2 linked regions of the Rhodopseudomonas palustris HaA2 genome follow. The protein of the gene in region 2 interacts with the protein of the main gene of each other region in a pairwise test. Links are inferred from orthologs where the notes say so. Each region holds a gene or a part of one and is shown on either strand. Other genes may lie near its edges.

Evidence for each region. The genes of interacting proteins can lie anywhere in the genome.
Region 1: the proteins of RPB_RS16965 (region 2) and dnaE interact in binary tests that used the Escherichia coli proteins (3 or more experiments, as listed by UniProt). The link is inferred for Rhodopseudomonas palustris HaA2 from one-to-one orthologs.

What each region holds. Positions count from the first base shown.
Region 1 is NC_007778.1:2,980,690-2,987,182, forward strand. Bases 2,497-6,493 are described here. They hold dnaE (DNA polymerase III subunit alpha), read left to right. Parts: upstream 2,497-2,837; coding sequence 2,838-6,293; downstream 6,294-6,493. Other genes in these bases: dapA (4-hydroxy-tetrahydrodipicolinate synthase), read left to right, coding at 6,429-6,493. Also shown: RPB_RS13095 (lipoprotein-releasing ABC transporter permease subunit), read left to right, coding at 1-788; RPB_RS13100 (ABC transporter ATP-binding protein), read left to right, coding at 796-1,494; RPB_RS13105 (DUF3551 domain-containing protein), read right to left, coding at 1,774-2,025; RPB_RS24160 (DUF3551 domain-containing protein), read right to left, coding at 2,052-2,312. UniProt on the Escherichia coli protein: DNA polymerase III is a complex, multichain enzyme responsible for most of the replicative synthesis in bacteria. This DNA polymerase also exhibits 3' to 5' exonuclease activity. The alpha chain is the DNA polymerase catalytic subunit.
Region 2 is NC_007778.1:3,840,558-3,848,431, forward strand. What follows is about bases 2,562-5,442. They hold RPB_RS16965 (aminotransferase), read right to left. Parts: upstream 4,639-5,442; coding sequence 3,484-4,638; downstream 2,562-3,483. Other genes in these bases: RPB_RS16960 (polyamine ABC transporter substrate-binding protein), read right to left, coding at 2,562-3,476; RPB_RS16970 (rhodanese-like domain-containing protein), read right to left, coding at 4,646-4,972; RPB_RS16975 (flagellar motor protein MotB), read right to left, coding at 5,231-5,442. Outside these bases: RPB_RS16950 (lipid A biosynthesis lauroyl acyltransferase), read left to right, coding at 1-177; RPB_RS16955 (B12-binding domain-containing radical SAM protein), read left to right, coding at 387-2,348; more of RPB_RS16960, read right to left, coding at 2,361-2,561; more of RPB_RS16975, read right to left, coding at 5,443-6,052; RPB_RS16980 (motility protein A), read right to left, coding at 6,083-6,856; RPB_RS16985 (RraA family protein), read right to left, coding at 7,073-7,792. UniProt on the Escherichia coli protein: Shows aminotransferase activity with methionine and histidine as substrates, and to a lesser extent also with phenylalanine.

The DNA of each region.
Region 1 (6,493 bases), 860 kb from region 2 along the record:
TCGCCGATCAATTGTCGCTGCACGCCGGCGACAGCGTCACGCTGGTGGCGCCGCGCGGCGCGGTGACGCCGATGGGCACCACGCCGCGGATCAAGCCGTACAAGATCGCCGCCGTGTTCGAGATCGGCATGTCGGAATACGACTCGACCTTCGTGTTCATGCCGCTGAAGGAGGCGCAGGCCTATTTCAACCGCAATAACGACGTCACCGCGATCGAGGTCTACACCACCAATCCGGACAGGATCGACGCCTTCCGCAAGAGCGTCACCGAGGCCGCAGGCCGGCCGGTGTTCCTGGTCGATTGGCGGCAGCGCAATTCGACCTTCTTCAACGCGCTGCAGGTCGAGCGCAACGTGATGTTCCTGATCCTGACGCTGATCGTGCTGGTGGCGGCGCTCAACATCGTCTCCGGCCTGATCATGCTGGTGAAGGACAAGGGCAGCGATATCGCCATCCTGCGCACCATGGGGGCGACGCAAGGATCGATCATGCGGGTGTTCCTGATCACCGGCGCTGCGATCGGCGTGGTCGGCACGCTGACCGGCTTCGTCGTCGGGCTGGTGATCTGCCTGAACATCGAATCGATCCGGCAATTCCTGTCCTGGGTGACCAATACCGAGCTGTTTTCGCCGGAGCTGTACTTCCTGTCGAAGCTGCCGGCCGAGGTCGATTTCGCCGAGACCAGCGCGGTGGTGATCATGGCGCTGACGCTGTCCTTCCTGGCGACGCTATATCCGTCGTGGCGCGCGGCGCGGCTCGATCCCGTCGACGCGCTCCGCTATGAGTGAGGCCGCAATGGAGCAGGACGCAGAAGACATCCCGGTCGTCTACCTTCACGACATCAAGCGGCAATACACGCAGGGCGAAGCCACGCTGACGATCCTCGACGGCGCCAAGCTGGCGCTGTGGGCGGGGCAGTCGGTGGCGCTGGTGGCGCCGTCGGGCTCCGGCAAATCGACGCTGCTGCACATCGCCGGCCTGCTGGAGCATCCCGACGAGGGCGAGGTCTATGTCGGCGGCGCCGCGACCTCGGCGCTGACCGACGCCGAGCGCACCCAGATCCGCCGCACCGACATCGGCTTCGTCTACCAGTCGCACCGGCTGCTGCCGGAATTCACCGCGCTGGAAAACGTGATGATGCCGCAGATGATCCGCGGCCTGAAGCGCAGCGAGACCGTCAGCCGCGCCAAGGAGATCCTGGCTTATCTCGGACTCGCCGATCGCATCACCCATCGCCCCGCCGAACTGTCCGGCGGCGAGCAGCAGCGTGTCGCCATTGCGCGCGCCGTCGCGAATGCCCCCCGCGTCCTGTTCGCCGACGAGCCGACCGGCAATCTCGACCCGCACACCGCCGATCACGTCTTCCAGGCGCTGATGCAATTGGTGCGGGCGACCCGCGTGGCGATGCTGATCGCCACCCACAACATGGAGCTGGCCGGCCGGATGGATCGCCGGGTGTCGCTCGAAAACGGCGTGGTCGTCGAACTGGAATAGGCGCGGCGGCGGCAGTTCGTCATTCCGGGGCGCTCGCGTGAGCGAGCGAACCCGGAATCTGAAACGAGCACCGCAAGCTTCACGACTCCTCCTTCGTCATCACCCGCGAATGCGGGTGATCCAGTATTCCAGAGCGGCTGTTGCTCAAGGGCAGACGCTCCGGATTACTGGGTCGCCCGGTCAAAAGCCGGGCGATGACGCTGGGACGTGGGGGCGGACACAGCAGGGCGATCGGGCGCGCGGCACTCCGGTCCCTCGGTCACGCTATGCCCCGGCACCTCAGTGCCGGCGGCGTTGCTTGCGCAGCTTCTTCTTCGCGGGCTGCGGCGCGGTGTACCACGGGTTTTCGATACATTCGGCGGCGCGGCCGGAGGCGGACATCCGGCATTGCGGGATCGACGTGTAGCTGCACTCGTCGTACCAGTCGCGGTAGTTGTGATAGACCCGCAGGCAGACAGGATAGTCGCGAGCCTCCGCGATCCCGGTCAACCCCAGCAGGGTCAGCACCCCGACCAGCAGTGTCTTGCGCATTGTCGTCTCCTCGGTCGCGCGCCCGGTCAGCGCGTGCGCTGCCGCCGCGCCGGGCCGGCGGGCGGTTGATACCATGGGTTTGTGACGCATTGCCCGGCGATGCCCTGGGCGGCCGGCTGGCATTGCTCGATCGAGACATAGCGGCACTGGTCGAACCGCACCGGACCGTAGATCCGCAGGCAGACCGGATAGTTGTCGTAAGGGGCTTGGGTTTGCGCCACGGCCGCCGAGGGCAGGGCTAAGGGCGACGCCAGGGCAGCCAGTAGAACCGCAGACAGGACGCGCATCGAAATCTCCGAAATGAGGGGCCGATCCAGCCGAAGCCCGGCACCCAGGCGGCTGTAGACTCATCGCTCATCCGGTGCGCCCGCGACTATTTTACGTCAAAGCGGCGGACAGCCGAAGGGTCATGGCTGAATAACGGGGATGTCGACGTTTTGTTAACGCTTCCCGAACGCCCCGATGCGGGTACCTTGACGTCAGAACAAAATGAGAACAATGTTCTGCGTATGTTCACGTGGTCAGGGAGCGGACGATGTTGAAGATCTTCATTCAGGAAGCTGCGGCGTTGACGTCGATTGCGCTGTTCATCAGCATGGTGGCGGTGTGGGCCCAGGTGCTGCCGCAGCTCTGAGCCGGCGGAAAGCGAAGCTGCAGAGCGAGGCGGCAACAGCGGGGATAAGGGTGCGCGGCTGGCTTGCGCGGCCGTGGCGGGCGGATCACCATTCCGGCCGAGTCGGCTGCGCTCAGCGCGCCGGCTGAGCACCTTCTCACCGCACGCCATTCACGCCCGATCGAAAGCCGCACCGCCGATGAGCCAAGCCGGATTCGTCCATCTGCACGTTCACTCGGCCTATTCGCTGCTGAAAGGCTCGATGAAGATCGCGCGGCTGGCGGACCTCGCCAAGGCCGACCACCAGCCGGCGCTGGCGCTGACCGACACCGACAACATGTTCGGTGCGCTGGAATTCTCCGATAAGCTCGCGGGCAGCGGCATTCAGCCGATCGTCGGCCTCGAACTCGGCATCGACTTCGGCGACCAGGATCCGACCTCACGCAACGCGGCGCTGGCGGCGCCGGCGCGGGTGGTGCTGCTGGCGACGCGCGAGCGCGGCTACCGCAGCCTGATGCGGCTGAACTCGCGGGCCTTCCTCGAAACCCCGGTGAACCAGCCGCCGCACATCAAGTTCGACTGGCTGGATGGCGAGACCGACGACGTGATCGCGCTGACCGGCGGGCCGGAGGGGCCGATCTCGCTGGCGATGCTGACCGACCCGGCGCTCGGCCGGCTGCGCTGCGAGCGGCTGGCGCAGGCGTTCGGCGACCGGCTCTATGTCGAGCTGCAGCGCCACAACACCGATGTCGAACGGCGCGCCGAAGCCGGCCTGATCGACATCGCCTACGACATGGGGCTGCCGCTGGTCGCGACCAACGAGCCGCATTTCGCCACCGCCGACGATTTCGAGGCCCACGACGCGCTGCTGTGCATCGCCTCCGGCAAGCTGATCGCCGAGACCGATCGCGTCCAGCTCACGCCCGACCACCGCTTCAAGACCCGCGCCGAAATGGCGGTGCTGTTCGCCGATTTGCCGGAGGCGCTGGCCTCGACGGTCGAGATCGCGCAGCGCTGCGCCTATCGGCCGCTGACCCGCAAGCCGATCCTGCCGCTGTTCACCGTCGGCGCCAGCGTCAACGACGCCGAGGAGGCGGCCGCCGCGGAAGCGGCCGAGCTGCGTCGCCAGGCCGAGCAGGGGCTCGCGGACCGCATGCGCGTCCACGGCCTGTCGCAGGGCATGACCGAAGAGGACTACCAGAAGCGCCTCGCCTTCGAACTCGACGTCATCACCCGGATGAAATACGCCGGCTACTTCCTGATCGTGTCGGACTTCATCAAATGGGCCAAGGCCCACGGCATCCCGGTCGGGCCGGGCCGCGGCTCCGGTGCCGGCTCGCTGGTGGCGTATTCGCTGACCATCACCGACCTCGATCCGATCCGCTTCGGTCTGCTGTTCGAGCGCTTCCTCAATCCGGAACGCGTCTCGATGCCGGACTTCGACATCGATTTCTGCCAGGACCGCCGCGGCGAAGTGATCGAATACGTCCAGCACCGTTACGGCCGCGACCAGGTCGCGCAGATCATCACCTTCGGCACGCTGCAGGCGCGCGGCGTGCTGCGCGACGTCGGCCGCGTGCTGCAGATGCCGTACGGCCAGGTCGACAAGCTGACCAAGCTGGTGCCGCAGAACCCGGCCGCACCCGTGTCGCTGAAGCAGGCGATCGAAAGCGAGCCGAAGCTTCAGGCGTTTCGCGACGAGGACCCGGTCGTCGCCCGCGCCTTCGACATCGCGCAGAAGCTCGAGGGCCTGACCCGGCACGCCTCGACCCACGCCGCCGGCATCGTGATCGGCGATCGGCCGCTGTCCGATCTGGTGCCGATGTATCGCGATCCGAAATCAGACATGCCGGTCACCCAGTTCAACATGAAATGGGTCGAGCCGGCGGGGCTGGTGAAGTTCGACTTCCTCGGCCTCAAGACGCTGACGGTGCTCGACGTCGCGGTGAAGCTCTTGAAGCAGCGCGACATCCATATCGATCTGGCGACGCTGGGAATCGAGGACCCGGTCAGCTATCAGATGCTGGCGCGCGGCGACGTGGTCGGCGTGTTCCAGGTTGAAAGCCAGGGCATGCGGCGTGCGCTGGTGGACATGCGCCCCGACCGCTTCGAGGACATCATCGCGCTGGTCGCGCTGTATCGCCCGGGCCCGATGGCGAACATTCCGACCTATTGCGCCCGCAAACACGGCGACGAGGAGTCGGAATATCTGCATCCGATGCTGGAGCCGATCCTGAAGGAGACCTTCGGCGTCATCATCTACCAGGAACAGGTGATGCAGATCGCCCAGGTGATGGCCGGCTATTCGCTCGGCGAAGCCGACCTGCTGCGCCGCGCGATGGGCAAGAAGATCCGCGCCGAGATGGAGAAGCAGCGTGCCATCTTCGTCGAGGGCGCGACCAAGAACGGTGTGCCGAAGGACTCCGCCGACACCATCTTCGATCTGTTGGCGAAATTCGCCGACTACGGCTTCAACAAGAGCCACGCCGCCGCCTATGCGCTGGTGTCCTATCACACCGCCTACATGAAGGCGCATTATCCGGTCGAATTCATCGCGGCGTCGATGACGCTCGACCTCAACAACACCGACAAGCTGTCGGAATTCCGCGCCGAGGCGCAGCGGCTCGGCATCAAGGTCGAGGCGCCGTCGGTCAATCGCTCCGGCCCGACCTTCGAGGTCGGCGCCAACACCATCTACTACGCGCTCGCCGGCCTGAAAGGCGTCGGCCTGCAGGCGGTGCAGATGATCGTCGAGGCGCGCGGCGACAAGCCGTTCGCCTCGCTCGCGGATTTCGCAGCGCGGGTCAATCCGCGCGCGATCAACAAGCGGGTGATCGAAAGCCTCGCGGCCGCCGGCGCGTTCGATTGTCTCGACAGTAATCGCGCGCGGGTGTTCGCCGGCGCCGACGCGATCATCGCCGCCTGCCAGCGCAGCCACGAGGCCGCGACCTCAGGCCAGAACGACATGTTCGGCGGGCTCGCCGACGCGCCGCAGGTGGTGCTGCCGCAGATCGAGCCGTGGCTGCCGGCGGAGCGGCTGCGGCGCGAATACGACGCGATCGGCTTCTTCCTGTCCGGCCACCCGCTCGACGATTACGCCACCGCGCTGAAGCGGCTGCGGGTGCAGTCCTGGGCGGAATTCTGCAAGGCGGTGAAATCCGGCGCCACCGCCGGCAAGGTCGCCGCCACCGTGGTGTCGCGGATGGAGCGGCGCACCAAGACCGGCAACAAGATGGGCATCATGGGCCTGTCCGACCCGACCGGGCATTTCGAGGCGGTGCTGTTCTCCGAGGGGCTCGCGCAATATCGCGACGTGCTGGAGCCGGGCGCCGCGGTGCTGCTGCAACTCGGCGCCGAACTGCAGGGCGAGGACGTTCGCGCCCGCGTGCTGCACGCCGAGCCGCTCGACGCCGCCGCCGCCAAGACCCAGAAGGGGCTGCGGATCTTCCTGCGCGACACCAAGCCGCTCGATTCGATCACGAAGCGGCTGCAGCCGCCGGAATCGAAGGTCTCGGGGGGCAATATCGCGCTGGTGCTGAGGCTCGATCCGCACACCGAGGTCGAATTCGAGTTGCCGGGCCGGTTTCAGGTTTCGCCGCAGATCGCCGGCGCGATCAAGGCGGTCACCGGCGTGGAACTGGTCGAGACGCTGTAAGGCCGGGTCGTCCGGCGCTGCGGCGACTTCCAGAGCGCGATGGCCCTGAACAGCCTGTCGCCTGTCGCGGGCCTTTCGCGGCCGCGCGGCACCCGTTATGAAAGGTTCACAGGGACTGCGCGTCAGGAGAACAGTATGGCAGCCAAGACGAATTTCCGGGGGTCGTTCACCGCCTTGGTCACGCCTTTCAAGGATGGTGC
Region 2 (7,874 bases):
ATCCGCCTGCCCGGACACCGTTTCCGCGCCGAGCTCACCGAACAGATTCAGCCCGTGCGCGACGAATCCGGGCAGATCGACATTCAGGGCACGATGCAGGCGGTAACCTCGGTGATTGAAGGCTGGGTGCGCGAAACGCCGGAGCAGTGGTTGTGGCTGCATCGGCGTTGGCGGTAGCTGTCGCCGGTCGTTCCGGTGCGACACACTGCCTCACCATCAGCGACCTCGCTGCTTTGCGAAAGGTCTTGAATAGGTACGCGCGGTGCTTCCGGAGGAGCGCCGCCGCTCAGCCTGCGAAGTTCCAACCGCTGGTCGTCAACTTGACCCGGTCGTGCATTGATCTCACACTGACATGATCAGGGCGTCGGCGACGAACGAGGCATTACATGGAACTGCCAAGGCGTGCCCGTGGTGACGAACTATTGGCCCCCGGCAAGATGCTGGCTCTGCGGGAGCGGCTGCGACATCTTTCCGGAAGCCACGACCTGACGACCGTCATCGTCAGTGCCTTTGATCACAGAACGAGGGTCCTTCCCTTCATTCTTGCCGATACGCGGATGGCCCCCGGCGGCGTGCGGGCGATCGGGTCGGCGCTCGTGGACGTCGGCTTCGACAAAACGCGGATCGTCCTCCAGCAGTGGAATCGCAATTTCAGCCCGTTGCACATGCGCCTTGATGGCCGCATTCCGGATCTGTTCCTGGTTTCGAGCATGCATCTGCATTCGGCGGAGTGCGACCGACTGATCCGGGAGGCCTGCCGGATCGAGCCGGACAAGCGCCCGCTGATCATCGTGGGCGGTCCGCGGATCCGCTACGAGCCCTGGCACGTCTTCGGTGCAGACCCGAACGCGAACTGGGCCGCGGACGTCGCCGTCACCGGCGAAGAGTTTGTTTTTCTGGAATTGCTGGAAGTGCTGCTGTCGATGCGCGCGGGCGGCGAATCGATGCGCTCGGTGTTCGCCCGCGCGCGCGATAGCGGCGCCCTCGACCACGTCGCGGGGATCGTCTACGCGCGCAGCGCGCCGCGCGGCGGACCGATCGAGGAACTGATCGACACCGGCGTCCAGCGCCTGCTCGGCGATCTCGATGAACTTCCCGACTCGGTCCACGGCTACAAACTGCTGGAGACGCCGAGCAACGAGACGACGCTGGCGAGCCATGCCTTGCCCGCCAATCGTGTGAGGAAGTTCAGCCCGATCGCCGGGATCGTCATGACGGCCGGCTGCAAGTTTCGTTGCTCCTACTGTCCGATACCTGCCTACAACCAGTCGCAGTTCCGGGCCAAGAGCGGTGAGCGCATCGCTGAGGAAATCGGGCAGATCGCCACCACCTTCGGCCTCTATAATTTCTTCGGCGCCGACGACAATTTCTTCAACAACACCAAACGCACGCTTGATATCGCCGGGACCCTGGCCCGCAAAGCCCGGGCCGGCCGACCGTTCTGCAAGATCAGGATCGGAACGGAAGTCACGGTGCACGACACGGTCGGAATGCGCGATCACCTGCCGCTGATCCGCGACGCCGGTTTCGCAGCAGTCTGGCTCGGCGTCGAGGACATGACCGCGACGCTGGTCAAGAAGGCGCAAGACAAGGACAAGACCGAACTCGCGTTCCGATTGCTGCGGGAAAACAACATTCTGCCGATGCCGATGATGATGCATCACGACAGCCAGCCGCTGGTGACCTGGAAATCGAACTACGGTCTCATCAACCAGATCAGGTTGTTGCGCAAGGCGGGATCGATCACCACGCAAGTGATGATGCTGACGCCGGCGCCCGGATCGAAATGGTACGAGAACGTGTTCGATTCGGGGATGGCTTTCAGCAAGGCGGGCGATGTCGCGGTCGAGCCGCACATCATGGACGGCAATTATGTCGTCGCCTCGAAACACGCCCGGCCTTGGCTCAAGCAGATGAATCTGCTGCTCGCCTACACCTACTTCTTCAATCCTGTTCGCTTTCTGAGCGCGCTGATCTTCTCGAAGTCGGCGGGGGTGTTCTCGAGCGCGGAAACCAGGCCGGCAGAAGAGGTCGAGGATTACTCGGCCGCGAAGAAGATGCTTCGCCGCGCCGAACTCAGAGCACGGGCTCATCTGATCGATGCCGGCGCGCAGATCTACGGCATGATCGGGCTGATCCAAACCTACCGCCGAACGGCGGGATGGGCATGGCGGCTGTTTCGCGATGATATTCAGCGATACGACCGGGCTCCCGTCAGTCCGATCCCAATGCGCGGCGTCGGCGACAAGCCTTCCGATCACGCGCTCCCGGGAACGATTGATCTGCGCGACCTCGGAAAGCCCGTCGTTCGCGAAGCGTCGGCGCGGGACATGGCGGGGACTGCCTGACCAGGGACGGTTTCACCGCCCGGTCTTCACCCGCGTCCACAGCCGGTTGATCACGCGCTGCGTCGCCGCGTCGCGCGCGGTGATGACGAACAGGCGCGCCTGCATCGCTTCGTCCGGATAGATCGTCTTGTCGTTCAAGATACGCGGGTTGACGAATTCCTGGCTGGCTTTGTTGCCGTTGGCGTAGGACAGGAAGTCGGAATTGCGGGCGGCGATCTCGGGGCGAAACAGGAAGTTGATCAATTCGTGCGCCTCGGCGACGTTCTTGGCGTCCGCCGGGATAGCCAGATTGTCGAAGAACATCTGCGCTCCTTCTTTCGGGATCGCGTAGCCGATTTCGACGCCGTTGTTGGCTTCGGTCGCCCGCGCCTGCGCCTGCTTGATATCGCCGGACCAGCCGACGACGAGGCAGATTTCGCCGGTGGCGAGCGCGTTGAGATATTCCGACGAGTGAAACTTCCGCACCGACGGCCGCACCTTGGCGACGGCATCGGCGGCCTTCTCCAGATCCGGCTGCTTGGTCGAGTTCGGATCGAGGCCGAGACGGGTCAGCGCCGCCGGCAGGATGTCGTCGGCGGAATCCAGCATCTGGACGCCGCACTCCTTGAACTTCGCCAGATTCTCCGGCTTGAACACGATGTCCCAGCTGTCGATCACCGCACCCTCGCCGAGAATGCGCTTCACTGCGCCGACATTGTAGCCGATGCCGGTGGTCCCCCACATGTAGTTGGCCGCATAGTGATTGCCGGGATCGTACAGCGCCAGCTTCTTCGTCACCACGTCCCAGGCGTTCTTCAGGTTGGGCAGCTTCGTCGGGTCGAGCTTCTGGAACACCTTCGCGCCGATCTGGCGCTGCAGGAAATACGCGGTCGGCACGACGACGTCGTAGCCGGATTTGCCGGCGAGCAGCTTGGTCTCCAGCGTCTCGTTGCCGTCGAAGGTGTCGTAGATCACCTTGATCCCGGTTTCGCGGGTGAACTCCTCGAGTACGCCGGGCGCGACGTAGTTCGACCAGTTGTAGAAATTGACCACGCGATCCTGCGCCAGCGCCGGCACGGCGAGGCTCGCCGAAAGCCCCAGCGTCGCGCCGACGAATCGCAGCCGTCGAAGGAGATCGTTCCGCATCATCGAAGTCCTAACGCCTGTGCACCGCATCCGACAGCCGCTCGAGCGCGGTGTCGAGCGTCTGATCCTGTTTGGCGAAACAGAACCGCACCACCGAAGTGACCGGCTCCTCCTCGTAGAATGCCGACACCGGAATCGCGGCGACCTTGTAGTCGTTGACGATCCGCTTGCAGAACACCTCGTCGGTCTCGTTGAGGCCGAGCGGCGACAGATCGACGGTGAGGAAGTACGTGCCCTGCGACCGGATCACCGGGAAGCCGATGCTCGACAGGCCCCGCGCCAGCCGGTCGCGGCTTCGCGCCAGGTCCTTGCGCATCTGCAAAAAGTAGTCGTCGCATTTGCCGAGCCCGTAGGCGACCGCGACCTGCAGATTGGGCGCCGTGGTGAAGGCGAGGAACTGATGCACCTTGGCCGCCACCCGCAACAGCGGCGGCGCCGCGCAGACGAAACCGACCTTCCAGCCGGTCAAAGAGAAGATCTTGCCGGCCGAGCCGATCTTGATCGTGCGGTCGCGCATGCCCTCGATCGCAATCAGCGGGATGTGGCTGAGGCCATCGAAGGTGACGTGTTCCCACACCTCGTCGCAGATGGCGACGGCGTCGTACTCCTGGCAGAACCGCGCCAACAGTTCGAGATCCTCGCGCGGATAGACGACCGCGGCGGGATTGAGCGGGTTGTTGAAGACGATCGCCTTGGTCTTGGCGTTGAAGACCCGGCGCAACGCCTCCTCGGTGATCCGCCAGTGCGGCGGCTCGAGCCGGACCAGGCGCGGAATGCCGCCCGCCTGCCGGATAATCGGCAGGTAGGAATCGTACACCGGCTGAAACACGATGACTTCATCGCCCGGCGAGACCACCGAGAGAATGGCGCTGGCCAGCGCCTCGGTGGCGCCGGAGGTCACCATCACCTCGGTCATCGGGTCGAGCGCGACGCCGTGCCAATGCCCGTAATGGGTGGCGATCGCCTGCCGCAGTTCCGGGATCCCCATCATCGAGGGATATTGGTTGTAGCCGTTCAGCACCGCGTCGGCCGCGGCCCGGCGGATGTCCTCCGGCCCCGGATCGTCCGGAAACCCCTGGCCGAGATTGATCGCGTTGTTGTCGCGTGCGAGCTGCGACATCGCCTCGAACACGGTGACGGGCAGATCGGCGAAGACCCTGTTCATCGCGCGATCAGCCGCCCGGCTTGGTCGGCAGGCCTGCCGCCTTCCATCCGAGGATGCCGCCGGCGAGATGCTTGTTGTAGGCGAGCCCTGACATCTGCGCCGCCTGAGAGGCCGTCACCGAGCGCTTACCCGAGCGGCAGGCGAACACGACCTGCTTGCCGCTCGGATCGGGGATCTGGCGCGGATCGAAGCTCGACAGCGGAACCACCACCGCGTCCGGATAGGCTTCCGCCGCCACTTCGTTCGGCTCGCGGACGTCGACCAGCAGATAACGTCCCTCTGCGACCCCTTTGGCGACGTCCTGCGGCGTCAAATCCTCAACCTGGCCTACCACTCTCGTTTCTCCCGCAATTGCACTGCCTGGACCCAATAGTGCAACAACGAGAACGACGCTCGGCCATTGCGTCGCCAAAGTCGCGCCTAGCGCGAGGAAAATCAAGCTTCGGAAAACGAGTGCGGTCATTCCGGGTGGATAGTCCGCCGGCGCCGAAAATGCACCGCCCCATTGGTCGAACGCGGCGGCCGGATCGCGCCGGTCAGGCTGGCGGCCTGGCCCCGGCCAGACCACACGCCCGCTGTCCGGATCGCCGGATCAGGGCTTCAATCCCGGCGGCAGCGCCGGGCTCTCCCGCATCAGCGTGATGGTCACCCGGCGGTTGGCGGCGATCGCGGGGTCCTCGGGAAACAACGGCTGGGTATCGGACCGGCCGGTGACCGCAAAGAAATGCGAGGTCGGAACCCCTTCCCGTTCGAGGATCTGACGCACTGCATTGGCGCGGTCCGCGGACAGGTCGAAGCCATTGTAGTCGCTTCGCGCCGGCATCAACCCTGCCGAGGTGTGGCCGGCGATGGTGATCCGCAGCGGGGTCGCGCGCAGCGGCCCGGCGAGGCTCTGGAGCAGCCTTCGCGTGCGCTCGAACGGAGCCTTGGAGCCGTCGGCGAACATCGCGCGACCGTCCTGGTCCATGATCTCCAGGTTGAGTCCCTGCTTGGTCTCTTCGAACATCACGTTCTTCGAAAGCTCGGAGATTTCCGGCATGTCCTGCAGAGCCTGTCGCAGCGAGGCCGAGGCGAGCGCGAATTCGCGCTCCTCCTTGGTGTGGATGCCCTCGTCTTTAGACACCTCGCCGGGCGACGGCTTGGCGGTCGACAATTCGGGATTGACGTGTTCGGTGTTCTTGACCTTGCCACGGGTCGGCAGGCCGTCATTTTCGATGATGCCGGAATAGCGGGCGTCGGACTGGACGCCGAACGCTTCGCGCATCGAGCCCGCGACGACCTTCAGCTTGTCCTTGTCCTGAGTCGAGAACGCGGTCAGCATCACGAAGAACGCCAGCAGCAGCGCCATCAGATCGGCGAAGGTCACGAACCAGCCGTGACCGCCGTGTGCCTCCTCCCGCTTCTTCTTTGCCATGGCGCGCTTTCCGGCTGCTGTCGTCTCCGATTAGGCCGGCACGCCTTCGTCTTCTTCGTGACGGTGCTTTTCGGGCAGATAAGCGAGCAGCATTTCTCTGACCAGAGTTGGACTCTTGGAGTCCCGGATCATCAGGATTCCGTCGATGATCAGCGTGCGATTGGTCTCCTCGTCGACCAGCTTGCCGTGCAGCTTGTCGGCGATCGGAAGACAGACAAGGTTCGCCACCACGGCCCCGTAGAGCGTCGCCAGCAGCGCGACCGCCATGAACGGGCCGAGCTTCGACGGGTCCTGCATGTTGGAGAACATCTGCACCATGCCGAGCAGCGTGCCGATCATGCCGAACGCCGGCGCGCAGTCGCCGATCGCGCGATAGATCTTCGAACCCTCGTTGAGATGCAGCAGGAAGTTGTCGCGATCGCGCTCGAGATTGTCGCGGATGAATTCGAGGTCGTAGCCGTCGGCGACGTAGCGGATGCCCTTCGCCAGAAACGGGTCGTCGGCTTCGACTTTTTCCAGCCCCACCGGCCCGGATTTACGGGCGATTTCGGCGATCCGGGCCAGTTCGTCGACCAGGTCGCGAGCCGACAGGTTGCTCATCGTGAAGGCGAATTTGGCACCGAGCGGCAGGCCGTGCAGCATCGCCGACAAAGGAAAGCGGATCAGAGTCGCCGCAAACGAACCGCCGAAAATGACGATCACGGCATGGATGTCGTAGAACATTCCGAAATTGCCGCCCATCAGAATGAGCGACGACACGACGACGGCGCCCGCGATCAGGCCGATAAGTGTGGCGATATCCATCTTGTACTCCGACACGCGCACGCGCGCGCCAGCCCGCGCTGACGGCGGCGCAACGCATTCTGCGCTGCGCGGCTTCACCGTAGTCAGCCGCCATTAAAGACGCGTAAAGGTTAAGCGTCGCGTCGGAGCGCGTTGCGGCGAACGATGTCCACTTACCGTTGGACGAGCCGTCGCGCGCGACGTCAACCTCCTGATAACCATTCAGGACACTGGGACTCAGTGAATCTCCCCGGAGCGGATCAGCGCCTCGCGTAGCCGCTGCAGCGAAAACGACGGATCGCGGGCGATCGCGAGGATCGGCACCTCGCGCCGCCCGCAGAGGTCGGCCGCCGCCGGCAGCTTGTCCGCGAGGTGATGCGGAATCACGATCGCGCCGTGGCTGTCGGCGTGGATCAGGTCGCCGTCGCGCACCGTCATCCCGGCGACGCGGATCTCCGCGGCGAAGCCGGTGACATGGACGTGGCCGTGCGACGGAGCGATCGAACCGGCGAGCGCTTGGAAGCCCGGCGCCCATTGCGGGATGTCGCGAATCGAGCCGTCGGTGATCACGCCGAGGCATCCCAGCGCCTGATGCACGGCGCTGTTGACCTCGCCCCAGAACGCGCCGAATCCGGCGTCGGGTCCATCGATGTCCTGGATCACGCTGATACGCGGCCCCTGCCCGGAGCCGACATATTCGTAGTACGCCATCCGCCGCGCCTGCTGCTCGGTCGCGGGCAGTCCCGAAGCGACCGTGGCGCGAATGGTCGCGGTGCGCGCATAGCCGACGATCGGCGGCAATTGCGGAAACGGACAGATCAGCGGGCGCGTCGTGAAGCCGATCGCGCGGCGCTCCGGCGCGACGATCTCCATCGCGTTGCAGATCGTCGGGGTGTCGTAGCGCGCCAGCGCTTCGAGCACGGCTGCGGGCAGCAGTCCGGTTTCGGATTGGGACACGGGTTTCCTCCAGCGTCGCCACATCGGCCATCTCGTCGCGGAGGCCGTTCACAGCGGCGAACGCTCATGCCTATAGCGAAAT